2 regions of the Alteromonas sp. ABH4_456 genome follow, and region 2 is predicted to be linked to the other one. Evidence: predicted binding sites of a transcription regulator. Region 2 holds the regulator's gene; the other holds the start of a gene.
The links. The regulator FliA, encoded in region 2, starts transcription of late flagellar genes. The targets are predictions, from matches to a motif close to CTAAAGNTNNNNNNNNNNNNGCCGATA.
Positions count from the first base shown of each region.

Region 1: the regulator FliA is predicted to act here: its motif matches at 1,758-1,784, upstream of ACXAG2_RS08985 (flagellar protein MotY).

Region 1 is NZ_JBSWXO010000004.1:335,172-338,594, reverse strand. Features, by position in the region: gene glpQ (glycerophosphodiester phosphodiesterase) at 1-844, shown strand, start outside; gene ACXAG2_RS08985 (flagellar protein MotY) at 853-1,716, opposite strand; gene rnt (ribonuclease T) at 1,907-2,542, shown strand; gene ACXAG2_RS08975 (sugar porter family MFS transporter) at 2,649-3,423, shown strand, end outside.
Region 2 is NZ_JBSWXO010000004.1:215,778-219,200, forward strand. Features, by position in the region: gene flhF (flagellar biosynthesis protein FlhF) at 1-450, shown strand, start outside; gene ACXAG2_RS08445 (MinD/ParA family protein) at 447-1,313, shown strand; gene ACXAG2_RS08450 (RNA polymerase sigma factor FliA) at 1,310-2,038, shown strand; gene cheY (chemotaxis response regulator CheY) at 2,086-2,469, shown strand; gene ACXAG2_RS08460 (protein phosphatase CheZ) at 2,504-3,250, shown strand; gene ACXAG2_RS08465 (chemotaxis protein CheA) at 3,263-3,423, shown strand, end outside.

The DNA of each region.
Region 1 (3,423 bases), 120 kb from region 2:
ACAGGACGTGGTAGCCACTAAAGATGGTGAACTGGTTGTACTTCATGATATTCATCTGGATACGGTGACTAATGTGGCCGCGAAGTTTCCTGACCGCGCCCGTGACGATGGCCGTTGGTATGCACTGGACTTTACGTTAGCGGAATTGCGCACTCTTCAAGTAAAAGAACGGGCGGATACCGCTGGAAAACAAGTGTTTGCCAATCGCTATCATGGCAGTAAAGCGCTGTTTACCATTGCTACGTTAGATGAACATATAGAACTCATCAGTGAGTTAAACCGCGAATTTAACAGCAATATTGGCTTTTATACTGAAATCAAGTCGCCCGCCTGGCATAAAAAAGAAGGCACAGATATCAGCCAACTTCTGCTTGATGCACTGGCGGGCTATGACCTCAATAGCGGGAATGCCAATATTTATGTGCAGTGTTTTGATTTTGCTGAAGTTAAGCGTCTGCGCGACGAGCTGGGTTTTAAAGGCAAGATAGTTTTGTTGCTGGCTGACAACAGCTGGGGTGAGTCCCCCACTGATTACCAGGCACTTCTGACTGAACAGGGCATGCATGATATTGCAAAATATGCTGATGGCATTGGTCCCTGGTTACCACAGTTACTGGACATGAAGGCAATGCAGCAAGGTAAGGTTGTCCCTGCTTCCTGGCTGGCAACGGCGAAAAAAGAAGGGCTGATTATTCACCCTTACACATTCAGAATTGATGCACTGCCAACAGGTATGACAGCAGAGAAGATCCTCGGACTGCTAACCGGACCGTTGGCGGTTGATGGTGTTTTTACCGATCAGGTCCCGCCGGTAAAAAGCTTTTTACAACACAGCGGAAAATAGCCAGACGTCTACCCCCTGGATAACCGCACTACAACGCGGCGGTTAAGCGCACGGGCGTCACTGTTGTCATTTGGCGAGATGTGACGCTTCTCGCCGTGGCCAGTGACTTCGATACGGGAGGCATCCACACCCATGGCTGTAAAATACTCTTTCACCTGATTAGCACGGCGGACAGATAACTGCTCGTTGCTCCAGCGTCCGCCATAGCTGTCGGTATAACCGTCCAGTAACACCAATTCCAGTCCGCTGTCTTCTTTCAGGTATTCTCCGATCATACTGAGACGCTTCTCTGAGTATTTCGTTAAGTCTACGCTGTTTTTCTCGTACGACAGCACGGTGTAGGCAATATCATCAAAACTGTAGGGCAGCAGTTGTGACACGCACTTTACGAAGTTGCGGTATACCGGTGTGAAGTTGCTGGCATTCAGGGCAACTGCCACTTTGTCGTATTCGTTATACCAGTCCTGATAGTAAATAGTCGGCCAGTAACCCTTTTCAAGTTCACTGAGCATTGTCCAGGCAGCCTGTTCCGGCAGATCACCGTTATATTGGGTTCGCAGGGTCATATCAGCGATATTTTTAGGTGCTGCGCCGGGCATCCATGAAGGAGGGACGGAATAAACGGCGGCAACGCCAAATTTCTTCGGCAGCAGTTGCATGTCCAGCTCGAATTCCATATTCAGTTGCTTCGACGCTACGCTCGAGAACGCGGCATCGCCGTAACCGGGCACTGCGTGAGATAAAGTGCACTGCAAACGGCTTTCATCTTTCAACTGCCAGTCAGAGGATTCTACAGTCGCAGAATACTGGCGCATTGCGCCGTAACCCGGCGCACTTATCAGCAAAAAACACAATAAAGCCTGTCGAAACATAATATGCCCTGAAACTAAGAAAAAAGAGGTGGCTCTTTCTTTATCGCCGCCCTGCGAAAAAAGTTTAGCACAATGGTCAGTATAATCCCCTTCCCTCACAGGTAACAAAGGTAGATACATACGGCGTATCTTGCGATAATCCGTTTTTCCTTTGCCCATGCACTTGTTTATTCAGAGGCTTCTTCGTTCTATGTCTGAAAACGCGAATTTGTTAAAGCACCGTTTCCGTGGTTATTTTCCTGTCATCATTGATGTGGAAACTGCCGGTTTTAATGCTACAACTGATGCACTGCTGGAAATCGCTGCTGTCACTTTGCGTATGGATGAACAAGGTGATTTGCACCCCGACAAAACCGTGCATCATCATGTCAATCCCTTCGAAGGCGCGAACCTGGAGCCGGCTGCACTGGAGTTTAATGGTATCGATCCACATTGTCCGTTAAGGGGCGCACTGGATGAAATCGATGTCATGAAAGACGTATGTAAGCAAATCCGCAAACTGCAGAAAGATGCAGACTGTCAGCGCTCAGTGATTGTGGCCCATAATGCCACCTTTGATCAGAGTTTTGTGAATGCCGCGATTGCCCGCAGTAACATTAAGCGCACTCCGTTTCACCCGTTTGTGTCTTTCGATACAACGACACTGGCAGGGTTAGCCGTTGGTCAGACAGTGCTGGTTAAGGCATGCCGGGAAGCCGGGATTGCGTTTGACCAGAGTGAAGCACACAGTGCCCTTTACGATGCAGAGCGGACAGCTGAACTGTTTTGCTACATTGTGAACCGCTACAAACATTTAGGTGGCTGGCCAGTCGAGCCTGCTGAATGACCGGTCACAGGGACAGTTATCCTGTTTCTATTTGATGTCGCCCCTTTCTTGTTAACAACTTGTAACGTACACTGAGAATAACTGAATCGTTTAAGTCGTGTACGTTATGAAACATCCCGTTGTCCTCTGGACCCTGACCGTCGCCTTCGCCGGTTTTCTTTTCGGATTTGATACCGCTGTTATTTCCGGCGCTGATCAGCCTATTCAGGCTTTATGGCAAACCTCAGATCTGACTCACGGATTGCTGGTCATGTCTTCTGCCCTGTGGGGTACCGTTGCCGGCGCCCTTACCGCCAATATTCCCTGCGATAAATTTGGACGCAAACCAGTACTTGTTGGCATTGGTATTTTGTATGTGGTGTCAGCCATTGGCTCCGCACTGGCAACCGATCCTGTGTTTTTCAGCATTATGCGCTTTATTGGCGGGTTTGGGGTCGGCGTGTCTTCCATTGCGGTGCCCGCCTACATTGCTGAAATTGCACCGGCGCAGAAACGGGGCCGCATGGTAGCCGCCTATCAGTTCCAGATTGTGTTTGGTATTCTCATCGCCTTTCTTTCAAATTTTATACTCTCCGCCTGGTTCAGCCTTGACTGGCGATGGATGCTGGGTATAGAAGCCATTCCGGCAATGATTTATCTGTTACTAGTACTTAATGTACCGGAAAGCCCGCGCTGGCTGCTCCTGCACCGGAATGATGAAAAACAGAGCAGGGATATTTTGCTCCGCGCCGGTGAAACTGACCCGGATGCTGTGCTGGCTGCGGTAAAGCGGGACGTTCAGAATCATCGCAGCCCGTCACTGTTCAATGCTGCCTACCGTTTACCGGTGTTGCTGGCTTTTCTGGTAGCGATGTTTAATCAGTTGTCAGGCATTAATTTTG
Region 2 (3,423 bases):
GAAGAATTAGCCGAACTTCTCTTCCAGTTACGCCATAAGCGTCTAATATTAGTAGACACGGCTGGTTTTAGTCAGCGCGACAGTCGTTTAATTAAGCAACTTGGTCAATTTAATCACGGACAAATGCAACCTGTCCGTAAATACCTGGTTGCGCAGGCAAATACCCAATATCCTGCATTGCAACGCATCATTGAAGCGTATAATTCCGTTAAGCTTGACGGATGTATCTTCACGAAAGTTGATGAATGCTACAGTTTGGGTGAGGTTTTAAGTGTTGCTGTTGAACAGCAATTGCCAGTTAGTTATGTGACCGACGGGCAGCAGGTACCTGAAGATATTAAAGTTGCTGATGCAAAATCTCTCGTATCTGCCGCTGCAAAGCTTTATAAAAAGTACGGTTTGAATCATACTAAGCGTAATCATGAAGTTAATTCAGTTCAGGCAGTATGATCGAAGATCAAGCGAGTAGCTTACGAAAGATGAATCAATCACGCCTCATAAAGGTTATTGCCGTTACCGGCGGCAAAGGTGGTGTTGGTAAAACCAACATTACATTAAACACGGCGATTGCTATGGCCAAGCAAGGTAAGCGGGTCATGGTACTCGATGCCGATTTAGGATTAGCGAACGTTGACGTCATGCTGGGTCTGCGTGTTGAGAAGAACCTTTCTCACGTATTATCCGGTGAATGCACACTTGATGATGTTCTGGTAACCGGACCTCACGGTATTAAAATCGCTCCGGCGACTTCAGGTACTCAGGCAATGACTGAGTTATCGCCCACTGAACATGCCGGATTAATCCGTGCTTTCAGTGAGTTGCGGTCGCAGATTGACGTGCTGATTGTAGATACCGCTGCCGGTATTTCCGATATGGTACTGAGTTTCTCCCGTGCCTCGCAGGACATCATGGTCGTGGTTTGTGACGAACCGACTTCTCTGACCGATGCCTATGCACTGATTAAAATATTGAACCGTGAACACGGCGTGTTCCGGTTCAAAATAGTGGCAAACATGGTTCGGGACATCCGTGAAGGGCAGGAATTATTCAGTAAATTATCAAAAGTGACAGGCAGATTCCTGGATGTGGCACTAGAATTGGTGGCAACTGTGCCTTTCGACGAAAATATTCGTCGGGCAGTCAGAAAGCAAACCGCTATTGTGGATGCATTTCCCGGTTCTCCTGCGGCCGTCGCGATTAGTCAGTTAGCCACCAAAGCGCTTAACTGGCCGGTACCGGCTCAGCCGGGTGGTCACCTGGAATTTTTCATTGAACAACTGGTGACGAAGCAAGCAGTAGGAAGCCAACGTTGAATAGTAAAGCGGCAGCTTACCAGCAGCAGACCGACAAGTCGCAGCTGGTCGAGCGCCATGCATCCCTTGTAAAACGTATTGCCCATCACCTGATGGCGCGTTTGCCTGCCAGTGTGCTGGTGGATGACCTGATTCAGGCAGGGATGATCGGATTGCTGGAAGCAGCCAGAAATTTCGACGGCTCGAAAGGGGCCAGTTTCGAAACCTTCGCAGGTATCCGTATTCGTGGTGCTATGCTGGATGAAATCCGTAAGGGCGACTGGACACCCCGTTCAGTGCATAAAAATAGCCGTGCTATTACGGAAGCCATAACACAAGTTGAAAGAGAAACTGGCAGAGACGCGCGTGATACAGAAATTGCTGCTAAGCTAAGTGTCAGTATTAATGATTATCATCAAATGCTTAACGAGGTGAATGCCGGTAAACTTGTCGGTATTGAAGACCTGGGTGTGTCAGAAGATGTAATCAGCACAGAACAGAATAAAGGTAATGATTCACCCCTCGAAGATTTAATGCAGGGGGCGTTTCAAAAGGCGTTGGCGCATGCCATCACAACATTACCTGAACGGGAAGCAATTGTACTGTCCCTGTACTATGATGAAGAACTGAATTTACGTGAAATCGGTGAAGTTCTTGAAGTCAGTGAGTCAAGGGTCAGCCAGATTCATAGCCAGGCCATGTTAAAACTAAAAGCCCGAATGCAATCATGGCAGGCAGAAGAATAAAACATACTAATATTAATAACGATTGATAATCCTCACCGGAGGCTATTTTGGACAAGAGTATGAAAATTCTTGTAGTAGACGACTTCTCTACTATGAGACGAATCATAAAGAACCTGCTTAAAGATCTTGGATTTTCCAATATTCAGGAAGCTGACGATGGAAGTACGGCCCTCCCCATGCTCCAGCAAGGCGACTTTGAATTTGTCGTGACAGATTGGAACATGCCAGGTATGCAGGGTATCGACCTGTTACGCGCTATTCGTGCAGACGACAAACTCAAGCACTTGCCAGTATTAATGGTGACAGCTGAAGCGAAAAAAGAGCAAATCGTTGCTGCAGCACAGGCAGGTGTGAACGGATATGTTGTGAAGCCTTTCACAGCCGCTACACTTAAGGAAAAACTCGACAAGATTTTTGAGCGTTTAGGTTGATCCAGCCGCTCCCGCCAGAGAAGAGGATTACTGGATGTCTCCTACTAAAAAAGTCCCTATTTCGCTCGAAGAAGCAAAACAGCTGGTAGCATATCTTGAGCAGGGCGATGACGACTCCGCCAGCGCCCTGCTTGAAGCCGTATCTGCCAAAGAGTCTGTCGAACTTTTTGCTGAAGTTGGCAAACTTACCCGTCAACTTCATGACGCCCTCAACACCTTCCAGTTAGACGAGCGTATTGCTGGTCTGGCTAATGATGATATTCCTGATGCGCAAACGCGTCTCACCTACGTAATTGAAGAAACTGAAAAAGCGGCTAATACTACAATGGACGCTGTAGAGTCCTGTATGCCCATTGCTGAATCTTTATCAGACCGGATCAATGCTATTGAGCCTGAATGGCAAAAGCTTATGACCCGTCAGATTGAGCTCGGTGAATTCAAGAGTTTATGTATGGATATCGACGCCCTGTTTAAGGACATGTCGAAAGATTCTTCTAAACTTAACAGCCTTTTGACCGAAGTATTAATGGCACAGGGTTATCAGGATTTGACAGGCCAGGTTATTCGCAGAGTGATTGACCTGGTGAAAGAAGTCGAAGACAGCCTTGTGAACATGCTGACCGTGTTCGGTGAACGGGATGCACCTGTTAAAGCACAGAGCACCACGAACAAGCCGGACGCTGTTGAAGCGGAAGGGCCAATCATGAACGCTGAGAAGCGGGATGACGTAGTACAAGGCCAGGATGATGTGGATGATCTCCTGTCGAGCCTTGGTTTTTAGGGGAGCGAATGAATGTCGTTTGATGTTGATGAGGATATATTACAGGACTTTCTGGTCGAAGCCGGAGAAATCCTGGAACAATTACAGGAACAGTTAGTTGACTTGGAGAATAATCCGGAAGACGCTGACCTCCTCAACGCGATTTTCCGTGGATATCACACGGTAAAAGGTGG